DNA from 3 places in the Clostridium sp. CM039 genome. Region 2 is predicted to be linked to each of the others. Evidence: riboswitches for the same ligand, from Rfam matches in the RefSeq annotation. Region 2 holds a riboswitch; each other region holds the start of a gene.

Region 1 (4,835 bases), 850 kb from region 2:
AAAAAGCTATAAATATACCATTTTCTATAGTTATGGATACTGCAGCAGGGCAATTAAAAATGCCAGGCTACCAGGCTACTATGGTGAAGGAAGAAGTTAACAATAAAAAGCAGTGGACATTAGTTTGGAATGAGAAAATGATATTTCCTAGTATGGAAGCGGGAGATAAGGTTAGGGTAGAGCCAGAAGTGGCTATACGTGGAGAAATTTATGATAGGAGTAAAAAACCACTTGCAATAAATGATTTAATTGTTACGATTGGAATAAAACCCATTACATTTATTAAAAATAAGGATGCTAATATATCGCAGATGGCTAAGATACTAGATATTGATGCTTCGGTTATAGAAAATAAACTAAAGGATAATGAAAATTCTGATCAATTTATACCGATTATTAACATATTGCGTAGTGAAAAAGTAAAAATAGATGGAGTTATGAAGCTTGATGGGGTAATCCCGAACAAGACTAAAGGTAGAGTATATCCAGGTGGGGAAGCTTTGGGGTCGCTTATAGGATACATAAAGCCGATAACTGCTGAGGAACTACAAAAGAATTCTAGTAAAGGGTATAACTCATTTAGTTTAATAGGAAAGGCAGGTCTTGAACAGGTTTATGAGGACAAGCTTAAGGGTGAAAATGGGGCAACAATATATATATCAAAACAAAATAATAACAATAAGGTTGTAATTCTTAAAAAAGAATCAAAAGCAGGTGAAAATATAACATTATCAGTAGATAGTGAACTACAGAAGAAAATATATGAAGGGATGAATAAAGAGCCGGGAGCCAGTGCAGCAATAAATCCAAAAACTGGAGAGGTATTGGCTTTAGTAAGCTCGCCGTCATATGATACAAATGCAATTACTACTTATGTTTCTAATACCCAAAAGGCAGAATGGGAAAAAGCAGGGGATCCATTTAATAATAGATTTAAGGCTGTATATTCTCCAGGGTCTACATTTAAACTGATAACGGCTGCAGTTGGGTTAGAGCAAGGGAAGATAAAACCTAGTGAACTTATTAACATACCGGGAAACGAATGGCAACCGGATAAATCATGGGGACTCAATAAGGTTACTAGGGTTGGTGAACCGAGAGAGTCAGTGAATTTACAGGATGCATTTGTATACTCTGATAACATATATTTCGCAAAGGCAGCTCTTAATATAGGTAAAGAGGAATTTATAAAAGGATGCAACAATTTTGGAATAGGTCAAAAGCTTCCAATAAATTATCCAATAGCAAATTCACAAGTAGCCAATGGTAACAACATTAAGAATGATGTAGCATTAGCAGATACTGGTTATGGTCAAGGGGAGGTCCTTATGAGCCCACTTCACCTTGCACTATCGTATAGCGCAGTTGTTAACGATGGAAATATTATGTCTCCAACTTTAGAAAGTTTGAATGAAAAGGTAAAGGCTAAGGTATGGAAAGCTAATGCAATTTCCGCGGATAATATAAAATTTGTAAAAGATGGTCTCACTGGAGTTATCGATAACCCAAATGGTACAGGTCATGCGGCAAAAGTTGATGGGCAAGCTCTCGCGGGTAAAACTGGAACAGCGGAACTTAAGAAAGATGACAAGGATAAAGCTGCAGAAGAAAATGGATGGTTTATATGTATGGATACAGTTAATCCTAAAATAGTAGTATCAATGTTAATGGAAAACGTTAAAGAGAAAGGTGGAAGTCACCATGTGGTACCTATTGTAAAAGGAGTAATGGAATATTACTTAAATAAAACACTGAAATAGCGTTAGAAAGTAGGTAGAATGATTTACATTGCTTTAATATTTTTTTGATGTTACAATAAAAATAGTCAACTTAATAAAAATTAAATATTGTTTTAGGTGCCTTGTAACAGGGGTTAAAAGGGAAAGTGACTAAAAAACCACTGCAGCCCACCGCTACTGTATTAGAGGATGAAATCCAAAGAACCATTGGGAAACTGAGAAGGTTGGAGAGTAAGATGATGCTAAAGCCAGTAAACCTGCCTATTGCTTGAAATTTTAGTCTTCGGAGGGAGGATGAAAAATGCGTGATTTAACAATAATATTGGGTTATCCAATATATGAAAAATTTAATTGCATTATTCCACATCCTTGAGATGTGGTTTTTTTATTTTCTGATTTTTTTACATTAGAGCATATTATTAAAATAATAAGGAGCATACTATGAAAAAAATTATACTTATAACAGGTGGCGCAAGGAGTGGGAAAAGTACATATGCTGAGAAGCTAGCCAAAGAAGAGAAGGGCAACGTACTTTATATTGCAACTTCAATTCCGTTTGATGATGAAATGAAGGACAGAGTAAAAAAACATAAAGAAAGAAGACCAGCTAATTGGTATACCTTTGAAGGCTATAAGAATTTAAAACAGGTATTCTATAACGAAGAAATGCAGTTTGATACGATTTTATTAGATTGTATTACAATAATGACTACAAATCTTATGTTTGATGAAGCGGGGGATAATTTCGATGATCTTAATAATCAAGCTATAAGCGCAATGGAAAAAGGGATTTTACAAGAGGTAGCAGTATTTCTTGACGAAGCAGAAAAAAACTTAAAAACAATAATTCTTGTAACTAACGAAATTGGCTCTGGAATTGTACCAGAATACAAGATGGCAAGGGTTTTTAGAGATATTGCGGGTAGAGTTAATCAGTATATTGCATCAAGGGCTCAGGAAGTTCACATGGTGGTTTGTGGTATCCCAATTAAAATTAAATAAGTAATTAAAAAATTAAAATTTATGGAGGCAACTTATGTTTAAAAGAAAAAGTATAATAAGTCTAGTTTTAGCTGTTTTTGTTTGTGTTGTATTTAGCGCGTGTGGCAGCAAAGGTGAGAATAAAGGGTCGCTTAATACTACTAAAAAGGAAACTAACGCTGTAGTATATCCGCTAAAGGTAGTTGACTCATATGATAGAACGGTTATCATTGAAAAAGAACCTAAAAGAATTATTACAATTGCACCAAATATAACAGAGGGAATATATGCACTTGGTAAAGGAAGCAGTGTAGTTGGTAGAAGTGATTACGATGATTACCCAGCTCAGGCCCTTAAGGTTACATCTGTTGGTGACTTATTGCAACCAAGTGTAGAGAAAATTGTTGAATTAAAACCTGATGTAGTTATTGTATCAGCTCTTTTTGATAAGGCTATTATTAAAAAATTAGAGGCTCTTAATATAAAGGTTGTAGCGCTTGGTGGTGAAGAAAATTTTAATGGTGTGTATGACACAATGTCAAAACTTGGTCAGGTTGTAAATGCTAGTGGGGAAGCCCAGACAATAGTATCAGATATGAAAAGGAAAGTTGCAGAAATAACTGATAAGGTTAAGGATGCTAAGAAGCCAACAGTGTACTATGTAGCAGGATTTGGCAAGAGTGGTGATTTTACAGCAGGAAAAGATACATTTATAGGTAGTATGATAGACATTGCTGGCGGAAAAAATGCTGCGGGCGACGTAGTTGGTTGGAACTACAGTGTAGAAAAGCTTGTAGAAAAGAATCCTGATGTGCTAATTTGTTCAAAGCTCTATGATTCAAAAAAAGGTATAAAAGCTACCAATGGTTACAAAGATTTGAATGCAGTTAAGAACGGCAAATTATTGGAGATTGATGAAAACATTATTGTTAGGCAGGGACCGAGACTTGCAGAAGGACTTGAAGCAATTGCTAAATTAGTTCATCCTGAACTTTTTAAATAAAAGGGGTTAAATAACCATGACGTTTATAGAAAATAAGAGTTATTATCGACGAGTTTTTGCAGTAGGGGTATTTTTACTCCTAATTGTAATGATTGTAGCAACAAATTTTGGGGTAGCAGATATTTCTTTAAAACAGACAGCCCTAATTATTATAAGCAAAATTCCAATATTAAATAACAGTGTATCCTTAGATGGAATTAATCCTACATCTGCAATCATATTGGTAAAGTTAAGACTTCCTAGAATCATTTTATCCTGTTTAGTAGGAGCAGCACTTTCAGTGGTTGGTACCTCTTTTCAGGGTATTTTCAAAAATCCAATGGCAGATCCATTTATTCTCGGAGTTTCATCAGGGGCTGCACTTGGGGCCACTATAACCATGGTTTTTCTTAATGAAATCAATTTTTTAGGGATGAGCATGGTGGCATTCAATGCTTTTGTAGGTGCTATAATAACTACTTTTCTGGTTTATAATATTGCGAGAGTCGGTACTAAAGTTCCAGTTACCACACTTTTACTATCGGGTGTTGCCATAAATTATTTATTATCATCCATTATTTCATTAATGATGACCTTTAATAGAGATAATATTGAAAAAATAGTTATGTGGACGATGGGAAGTTTTTCAACGGCTGGATATCACGAGGTAATTTTACTGTTTATAATAGTAGTTCCCTCAATTTTATTTATTTTTACATTTTCAAGAGATCTGAATATCATGGTTCTTGGAGAAGAGAGTGCTAGAAGTCTTGGTGTAGATGTAAATGGATTAAAAAAGTATATACTTTTAATAAGTACTTTGATGGTGGCAGCAGTCGTATCTGTAAGTGGAATAATTGGATTTGTAGGTCTTATAGTGCCGCACTCTATTAGAATGATTTTTGGACCAGATAATAGGGTGGTTATACCATTTTCTGCACTTGGGGGAGCTATATTTTTAATAATTTGCGATACGCTTGCAAGAGCAGTAGTGCCTCCATCAGAAATACCAGTAGGAATTATTACTTCAATTTTTGGAGTTCCATTTTTTATATATTTATTATATAGAACAAAGAAGAAGGCGATGTAATTGATAGAGATAAATAACGTAAGTTTTTCCTTTGAACAGGAAG
Region 2 (4,835 bases):
TCTGCACTATCATAGGAAAGAATTTACCACTCATATTAATTGCAACGCCAATAATTGCAAGATTTACCGTTGTTTTTATATCTTTTATTGGTAAGAATGCTAAAGAAACAGGCTCGGGTAATATATTTATTGGAAATATTGACATCAAAAGGGTGGTAATTTCAGGTATTATAACTATTGTATTTGGAACCTTATTAATAGGATTTAACAAAAGTGTTATATTGATACTATCAGCGTTACTTTTAAGTTTTCTATTTAATAAGTTTTGCGAGAGTAAAATTACGGGACTTACGGGAGATAGCTTAGGAGCTAATAATGAATTAGTTGAAATTCTAACTATGATCTTATTTATAGCAATAAGTTAAGATAAGATAATGGGGACGGTTAACAATTATTTATATTATAATTGGGTGCAAGTTGTTTATGGAAACTTGTACCTTTTTATCGTTGAATTAATTTATTGAACACTAATTTTAATTATTTTTATATTATACATAAGTAAAATGTATATTTTTGATACTTGTCCATGTTTATTAAATGCATATATCCATCTGTTATTCTAATCTTTTTTATTTAATATAACAGATTTAATAAATAGGTAGGTTAAAGTAAATAATTAGAATGAATTTTAATGATTGTCATTAAGTTATTAATGATAATATTGAAGATTATATTAATAAATTATTACTAAGCATAACGTTTAATAAAATCCATGATAATATTCTCATATTTATCTTCTGTTCCAATTAATTCGATGCCAATAGTGCTTAATTTTGATACTCTAGCCTGTGTAATGTTTCCAAGAGTGCTGGATATATCGCTAGATTTAAAATTACAGAGGCTCCTCATTAGAACAACGGTTAAGGCTTTTGCCCGTACAAGCTTTCTGCTGTACTTCATATAAAGATGAGTTTTTGATACATTCATCTTTGACGCTATATATTCTATTATATCTTCTGGCTTAAAGTTCCTTACAAGTATTTTTCGTTCACATTTATACTCTGATTTTTCATCTTTAAATTCTATTTCTTGTTTTAATTTTTCTCCATTACAGCGAAAGACAAGATTATAGTAATTCTTTCTTGCATTTTTTAGGTTATTACCAAAAGAGCTCATAATAAATCCATAATCAACTAATTTAAAAGAATCATGTCTTTTTCCTAAAAATATGGCTAGACTAGAAAAAGCATATTTTTCAGGACAATTTTTATATTCATCTATATCCGTAGGATTATTGTGTATATATAGAGATAAAGTCTTCAAATATCGTTCATTATTAACTATTTTACTCTTAAATCTATCTTTAAAAAGATGTCCTTCCCTTTTATATTTTTTATTAAAGTACATTGCATAAGAAAAATTTATTCCATGCATTGCCTTTGATATATCAGTACCATTAGCATCAATCATTAAATGAGAATGGTTATCCATAAGACAGTAACCGTAGATTTTAAAATTATAGAGATATTTATACTTTTTTACAAGTGATAAATACTTGTTCTTATCCTCATCATCCTTGAATAAATTTATTTCGCTGATACTTTTGCACATAATATGAAATATCGAGTCATCTGTTTTTTCTCTTGCCTTTCTTGGCATTAAAATCACCCTTCCTCATAGATTTTTATTTGAATTATTGCCTATGAATCGGGATGATATTCATAATCTTAAGCTAATATATACATATAAATAATTTAAATAGTTGTTAACCGTCCCTAACTATTTTTCTGAATCATTTTTTTGCCTATTAAACTAAGGAGACACTCTAAATATTGACAGTACGGCTTAAATATAATAAACTAGAATTAATAGAGAATTGAATATGATTTTAGGTGCCTTGAAATAGGTGAAAAGGGAATGCGGTTTAAATCCGCAGCAGCCCCCGCTACTGTAATTGATGAAAAACTTTTAAATGCTACTTCGTAAATTAAAAATGAGGAAGGATAATTAAAGGAAGAATCAAAAGCCAGGAGACCTGCCTAAATGATGTTAACAAGCTTTCGGAGGGAAAGAACTATTTAATTATGGATTAATTAAAAAGTAGTCGCTATCGTATGCGTACTATTTTTTTTGTTTTAAAAAGCATTATATGTAAATGTTATGATAGATTTCGGAAAATATTTAGCAAGGTGGATGATCGAAATGAAGAAGGCAATTTTAATTGTAAGTTTTGGAACAACACATGAAGATGCAAGAAAAGTAACTATCGATGCAATAGAAGATAAAATAAGACATACTTTTGAAGAGTATGATATAAGAAGAGCATTTACTTCACATATTATTCTTAGAGTACTTAAGAATAGGGATAATATTCATGTAGATACTCCAGAAGAAGCTTTGGAAAAGTTAAAAAGCGAAGGATATAATGAGGTAATTGTTCAGCCTTTGCATGTTATTCCTGGAGTAGAATTTGATTATATAAATAATGTAGTTAATAGATACAAAGAATGTAAAGCATTTAAAAATATCTTAATAGGAAGACCTCTTTTATGTTTTAAGGGAGAAGAAGCAGGCGTGCCAGATGATTACTCAATAATGGTGGATGCTCTATCAAAGCAATTGCAACCAATGGATACAGTAATTTTGATGGGGCATGGTACAAACCATATTGCAAATGCAGTATATTGCTGTTTTGAAAGCGTTTTAAGGGATAGAGGTTTTAACAATGTACATGTAGCAACCGTGGAAGGGTATCCAACTTTGGAAAGAGTAATACCTAATGTTACTACTCAGAGTATTAGCGAAGTCACTTTAATGCCACTACTGCTTGTAGCAGGAGACCATGCCAAGAATGACATGGCGGGAGATGCAGAGGACTCCTGGAAGAGTATTTTAGAGGCAAAAGGGTTTAAAGTTAAAATATATCTGAATGGGTTAGGAGAAAATAGTGACGTTCAAGACATTTATATACAGCACATTAATGATGTAATTAATGAAAAGTTTAAGAATGTAGGGAAAACACATAAGGGAAATTAAAATTCTTCGTAAGTTATAAGTAACTAAAGTACGGTAGATGAGAGTTACAAGTAGAAAGGAAGGTATTCAATGATACATGGTGGAGATGTTTATACTAATGGATTACTTGAGGGGCGAGAATTAATAGATTACAGTTCTAATATTAATCCATTAGGGGTTCCTAAAAGTTTCACTGATAACATTAGTGAAGCCGTAGATGCTTTAACAAGATATCCAGATATTCAATATAGGGAGGTATTGAAAGAATTAAAAGAATACATTGATTGCCCAAAAGAATATTTTGTTTTAGGAAATGGGGCTGCAGAAATAATTGACTTAGTTATAGCTTGTCATAAAAATCTACTAATTGTGGTGCCATCTTTTGTAGAGTACGAAATTGATGCTAAAAAGTGGAATTGTAGTATAGAGTATTCTTATTTAAAAGAGAAGATTAATGAGAATACCTTATTAAAGCATGAATATGCTGAGCTTTCCTATGATTATGAGGATATTCTTAATAGATTACAGAGTGTAGAAGGTGTGGTTTTAGGTAATCCGAATAACCCCAATGGCAATATCATAAATAAGGCTGAGTTTCAAAAAATTCTTGAATATTGTGAATGTAACGACAAAGTCATAATAATAGATGAGGCTTTTATAGAATTTACTGGAGATTCACAGCACAGTTTCAGTGAAAAAGTTAAAACATACAAATGTTTATTTATAATAAGAGCATTAACCAAATTTTTTGCGATGCCTGGTATAAGGTTTGGGTATGGAATAAGTAGTAACGTAGACCTATTAAAAAAAGTTAAAGAAAAACAAAACCCCTGGAACATAAACTGTTTTGCAGAAATGGCTGCACGTCATGTGTTAAAAGATAACGTTTATATTGAAAAAAGCAAAGAGTGGATAAGAGCGGAAAGGCCTAGGTTTATAAGATCACTTGAAAATATTTCATTTATAGATAAAGTGTATTTAACCTATGGAAATTATGTATTATGCAAATTAAAAGGACTAGACTCAGGGACACTTTATAAACTATGCCTAGCTCAAGGATTTGTTATAAGAAAAGCAGATAATTTTAGAGGACTAGATAAACAATATGTAAGGCTTGCTATTAAGGATAATGATAGGAATGGAAAATTGATTCAGTGTTTGAAAAACTTAGAATTGATAGTGAAAACATTAGGGACAGTTAACAACTAATTGCACATTAGGGGATAGTCCGCAAAAGGATGTGAATATAAATGAAGAGTATAGTCATAGCTTCAGATTCAAGTGGTGGTGGTAAGACCACAGTAACACTCGGAATTATGAAAGCGTTTAAAAATAGGGGATTTGAGATACAAGGGTATAAAGTAGGACCTGATTATATAGACTCAGCTTTTCATACAAAGATAACAGGTAAAGGTTCAAGAAATTTGGATTTGTATCTTATGGGAGAGGCGGGAGTTAAGGCTAGCTTTTCTAGAGGATGCGGAGAATTGGGTGTAGTCGAAGGTGTAATGGGTTTATATGATGGAAAAGGCATAAATACATCCTATTCTACGTATCACGTGTCAAAGGTTTTAGACTTGCCGATCATACTTGTATTGTCTCCAAAGGCTCAGGTAGCAACCCTCTGTGCAGAAATTAATGGAATAGTAAATTTTAAAGATGCGAATATAAAGGGCATAATACTAAATAATATAACAGAAAATTATTATAAGTTACTTAAGGCAGCAATTAAAGAAAACTGTAACTTGAAAGTGTTAGGCTATCTTCCAAAAGATGAACGATTAAGCTTAAAAAGTAGGCACTTAGGGCTAATTCAAAGCAGTGAAACAGAGGATTTAGATGAGAAAATTGAAATCTGTGCCAAGTTATTAGAAAAGCAT
Region 3 (4,835 bases), 280 kb from region 2:
TGCATTAGAAATTATTCTAGTTAGAGTCTTCCCTATAGTTTTTTCAGAAATTGTATGCCCTTCACGTTCCACATTCGTGCTATCCGCCATAAGAAGTAGCACGCCCTCTTTACCTAAATTTGAGATACGTTCAAGATCCATGACCAATCCATCAATGGGGGTATAATCAATTTTGAAGTCACCAGTATGTAATATAACACCTAGTGGTGAGTGGATGGCAATAGCACAGGAGTCTGCTATGCTGTGAGTAACCCTTATGAATTCAACTTTAAGATTTTGTAGTTCTATTGTTTCTCCAGCATTTACATTGTGAAGTTCACAATTAGATAATATATTGTGCTCCTTTAGTTTATTTTCAATTAGCCCTAACGTTAACCTAGTACCATAAATAGGTACATTCAATTGTTTTAGAATGTACGGAAGCGACCCTATATGATCTTCATGTCCATGAGTTAAAAAAATACCTTTTACTTTTTCTGCATTATTTTTTAAATAAGTTATATCTGGAATTACTAAATCTACACCATACATTTCCTCATCAGGAAAGGCTATACCACAGTCTATAACAATGATTTCATTCGCATATTCAAAAGCTGTTATATTCTTACCTATTTCTCCAAGGCCTCCTAAAGGAATAACCTTTATACTTTCCTCGTTTTTCACTAAATTCTCCCCTTCATTTATATCAATTATATTATTAATATTATTTTCTTTATTTTGCCTCGAATTATAAAATTAATACCTTTATGGGACAATTTTTTTTGCTTTTTTATAATCATTTTATTTATACCAACGTTGTAATTTTATTTGAACTAAACACAGAATATACATAAACATTATAGTATAATAATATTATCTATATAAAAATAGATTTCATTATATTATAAATTTTATTTTTTGGAGGTATTACCATGAAAATAGCTGTAATAGACGCACAAGGGGCAGGTCTTGGTCAAACAATCATAAAAAAAATTCGTAAAGAAATTAGCCTAGATATCTATATTGTTGCACTTGGTACAAATACATTTGCTTGTTCAAATATGGTAAGAGCTGGTGCAAATATTGGTATAAGTGGAGAGGAATCAATTTGCTCATTTTGCAAGAAAAATAAAATTGATAGCATAATCGGTCCAATTGGAATAATATGTAGTGGTGGCATTAACGGTGAAATTACCCCCATGATTGCCACGTCAATATTTAATATGGATTGTACTAAATATATACTTCCACTACAAAAACATGGTATTTATATACCAGGCACAAGGAATATGCAAATCAAGGATATAATTGAAGAGATTGTACTTGATATAAAAAGTAATATAAAATATCATTTTATATAAGAAGGTTTATACATAATATTTAAAAGACTTTATTAATTCTTGGGTTAAGACTTCTGTCGGTATTCCATAACTAACAATTTTGCCTGCTTTCATGGCATAAATGTTGTTAATCCGCTCTATTAGCTATCTAAAATTTTTATTTAATGTTTTAAGGATTTAAATCCGTATCCAAAGACTTCATAAATATTATTCACTGTTACAAAAGCATCCTTATCAACAAATTTTATGAATTTTTTAAGTGTTATAAACTCCCTTCTTCCTACTATAACCACAACAACTTCTTTATCCTCATCTGAAAAATCCCCTACTCCGTTATATACAGTAGATGTTTTATCTAGCTTTTCTCTTATATATTTTCTTATCTTATCGCTGTTCTTACTTATAATTGTAACTTCTTTGCACACATTTATTCCATCTATGATGTGGTCTATAAGAAATCCATTAATTATAACTCCGAGCATTGCATATAATGATAGCTTAATTCCAAAAGCAAAAACTGCCATTAAAATTATAATTAAATCACATATTAAAACTCCTTTTCCTAAATTTATATGAAAAAATTCATTTAATATCTTAGCTAAGATATCTGTCCCCCCTGTTGAAGCGTTTTGATCAAAGACTATAGCTGTACCTATTCCTGATATTAGTATTCCAAATATAAGTTCCAGTAAAATATCTCCTGTAATTGAATTATTAATAGGTATAAACTTTTGAAATACAATTATAATACCTCCTACACCAAAGCTTGCATACACACTTTTTCCACCAAAACTCTTTCCGATAGCAATAAATGCTATTACAAACAAAATAAGGTTTATTATCATCATTATCCAACCTACGGATAACCCCCCTGTAAATTTATTTATAACTATTGCTAATCCATTCGCCCCACCTGTCGCTAAATTATTTGGCATTAAAAAGAAATATAAACCTGCTGATACCATAAGCATTCCTATGTTTATAAGCGCAAATTCCTTTATCTTTATTTGCATAATATGCCTCCTTATAATTATCAATTGTATTACCTATCCTCTGTAAAATAATCATAATTTCTTTCTCAACGAAAAATTAAGCCCTTTAGCATTTATGCTAAGGGCTTGATAATAATACCAACCATATTTGTAAAAAATGCAAAATTTAAAATGCATTTTCATACAAATATGCGTCACACCCCCTATCACTCGTAACGTTCTTGGTGTATTAATGAAGGCAGGTCTTCTGACTTTGGATCATAGTCGCTTTAATCCTTCCCAACAAAATTGTCAGTGGTATAATTTAAAGCTTCTCACCATTACAGCGGCGGGACCGTTCAGGCTTTTCACCTGGTTCCCTTTTAAATGAAATGCAAAACATCTCATACCTTTATATGCTATATTAAATTACTTTCTTTTAATCTCTTCCATAAAACCTTTTTTAATTGAGCTTTATTTATAACAGAGCTTTTATTAAATTCTTCCACAATAACCATATCGGCTTCTCTATTCCCCGTTATATTGACAATAAATTCTTTGCCTAAGTTTTTGTACGTATTCATAATAATTCCCCCTTCAAACTCTAAATATTATTAACTTAATTTTAGAATTTGAGGTGGTTATAATCAAAACTCTATACCCTCTCTAGATGGTATTCCTTCGTTAAAATAATGTTTAATATCCTTCATCTCAGTTACAAGGTTTGCTTTATCTATTATAGCTTTAGGTACGTCTCTCCCTGTTAAAATCAATTCTATATTACCAGGTTTATTCTCCATTAATTCTAGTAGTTGTTCTTCACTTATTAGTTGATTGTTCAACGCTCCCATTACCTCATCCATGATAAGTATGTCGCATTTTTCTTCTTTTAATGCTTCCCTGCAAAATTCATACCCCTTTTGTACTTCTTCTTTTAATTCATTTTTTTCCTCTGCATTTAACGTCCAAAAAAAACCTCTTTTTTTCTCAAACCTAAATATGTTAAAAAAGGGAGCCAATTTTTTTGCACTTTCAATTTCACCAGTTTTACTTCCCTTCAAAAACTGTACCATAAATACAGTATATCCATTTCCTGCTGCACGTACAGCTAGTCCTACAGCTGCAGTCGTTTTCCCCTTGCCATTCCCCGTATAAATTTGAACATATCCGTTTTTTAATTTCCCCATTATATTCATTTCTCCTTTTATTAGCATATGCATACATATGCTTTATTATCTCAGGGTTATCTTATATTTTTTTATTTTATATTGCAAATCTTGTCTTGAAATACTTAATTCTCTTGATGTTTTGCTAACATTGTTTTCGTTTTTATTCAGTGTTTTTTCAATAATTCCCTTTTCAATATCAGCCATATAGCTAACCAACTCGAACCTCTTTTCTACATTTACCACCATATTTTGAAAACACCTCCCTATCTCTCGTAGAGTTAACTGTGTATAATTATAGAAAGGTATTCTGGCTTAAGTCTCATTGCCCTTAAAACCTTCCCAGTTTCCCAGTGGTATTTTTTATAAGGACTCCTCTTTTACAGCGGCGGGACCGCGCAGGATTTCCACCTGTCTTCCCTTTTAAACTAAAGCAATTAATACTTTAATTACCCATAATTATAATATTAAATCAATAAATGATACTTTCATCCCAATTATATGAAAAAGCATTATTCAGTTTTATTCCCCTGATTTTCTTTTTTAGTTCTCTCTACGAATCTTCCCAGGAAAAAGAATAGAACACCAACTCCTATACCTGTCTGTAGACAAAAGAGTAAACTCTCAATTTCCCCTGGTAATTCTCCACCAATCCAAGTTTCCATAACAGGTTCAAACCAAGGCTTATACTCGGTACCTGTAATCTCGGAAACCACTTTGCTTCCTGCATCATCTGAGCCACCAAATTCAGCACCCTTTAACGTGAATAATGGTATAATGGCAATCACTGCAGCAATAATTAATAAAATGATAACCCTTTTTTTCGTCTTTACCATTAATTTTCGCCTCCCTTTAGGAATCCAAGTTCTGTTAATTCGGATTTTGCATATGTTTCAAGACCCATAATGATAACAACGGTCAGAATACCCTCGATAATTGCCAGTGGAAGCTGTGTCGGTGCAAATACTGCAAGGAACTTGACTACAGATGCTGCGATACCACCGTTTGCAGACGGATACGCAAGTGCAAGTTCAAAACTTGTTACACAATAGGTTAATAAGTCACCGATTGATGCTGCCAGAAAAATACCTACATATTTATTGACTTTGAGCTTCTGGCCTGATTTGTAGATTACATAAGTAATAAGCGGTCCTGCAATAGCCATAGAAAACGTATTAGCACCAAGAGTGGTCAGTCCGCCATGAGCAAGCAAAATTGACTGAAAAAGTAGTACAATAATCCCCAGGATGCTGACTGCCATTGGTCCGAATAGGATTGCACCAAGTCCGGTACCAGTCATATGTGAGCAACTTCCTGTTACTGACGGAATCTTTAAAGATGAAAGCACAAAAATGAATGCGCCTGACATAGCAAGAATA

Evidence for each region. Region 2 has a riboswitch for cobalamin ahead of ACWJJ2_RS09380 (sirohydrochlorin cobaltochelatase). Riboswitches for the same ligand answer to the same signal wherever they lie in the genome.
Region 1: another riboswitch for cobalamin. It lies ahead of cobU (bifunctional adenosylcobinamide kinase/adenosylcobinamide-phosphate guanylyltransferase); the one in region 2 lies ahead of ACWJJ2_RS09380 (sirohydrochlorin cobaltochelatase).
Region 3: another riboswitch for cobalamin. It lies ahead of ACWJJ2_RS10655 (YitT family protein); the one in region 2 lies ahead of ACWJJ2_RS09380 (sirohydrochlorin cobaltochelatase).

What each region holds. Positions count from the first base shown of each region.
Region 1 covers NZ_CM143649.1:1,131,121-1,135,955, reverse strand. The annotation lists gene ACWJJ2_RS05315 (penicillin-binding transpeptidase domain-containing protein) at 1-1,760, shown strand, start outside; cobalamin riboswitch at 1,838-2,018, shown strand; gene cobU (bifunctional adenosylcobinamide kinase/adenosylcobinamide-phosphate guanylyltransferase) at 2,181-2,741, shown strand; gene ACWJJ2_RS05305 (ABC transporter substrate-binding protein) at 2,776-3,723, shown strand; gene ACWJJ2_RS05300 (FecCD family ABC transporter permease) at 3,740-4,792, shown strand; gene ACWJJ2_RS05295 (ABC transporter ATP-binding protein) at 4,793-4,835, shown strand, end outside.
Region 2 covers NZ_CM143649.1:1,976,365-1,981,199, reverse strand. The annotation lists gene cobS (adenosylcobinamide-GDP ribazoletransferase) at 1-365, shown strand, start outside; gene ACWJJ2_RS09385 (transposase) at 688-1,599, opposite strand; cobalamin riboswitch at 1,813-1,997, shown strand; gene ACWJJ2_RS09380 (sirohydrochlorin cobaltochelatase) at 2,143-2,976, shown strand; gene ACWJJ2_RS09375 (pyridoxal phosphate-dependent aminotransferase) at 3,046-4,164, shown strand; gene ACWJJ2_RS09370 (cobyrinate a,c-diamide synthase) at 4,206-4,835, shown strand, end outside.
Region 3 covers NZ_CM143649.1:2,254,178-2,259,012, forward strand. The annotation lists gene ACWJJ2_RS10645 (ribonuclease J) at 1-663, opposite strand, end outside; gene ACWJJ2_RS10650 (DUF3842 family protein) at 912-1,340, shown strand; gene ACWJJ2_RS10655 (YitT family protein) at 1,481-2,332, opposite strand; cobalamin riboswitch at 2,532-2,719, opposite strand; gene ACWJJ2_RS10660 (hypothetical protein) at 2,710-2,874, opposite strand; gene ACWJJ2_RS10665 (cob(I)yrinic acid a,c-diamide adenosyltransferase) at 2,938-3,477, opposite strand; gene ACWJJ2_RS10670 (helix-turn-helix domain-containing protein) at 3,523-3,705, opposite strand; cobalamin riboswitch at 3,740-3,928, opposite strand; gene ACWJJ2_RS10675 (energy-coupling factor ABC transporter substrate-binding protein) at 3,969-4,292, opposite strand; gene ACWJJ2_RS10680 (energy-coupling factor ABC transporter permease) at 4,292-4,835, opposite strand, start outside.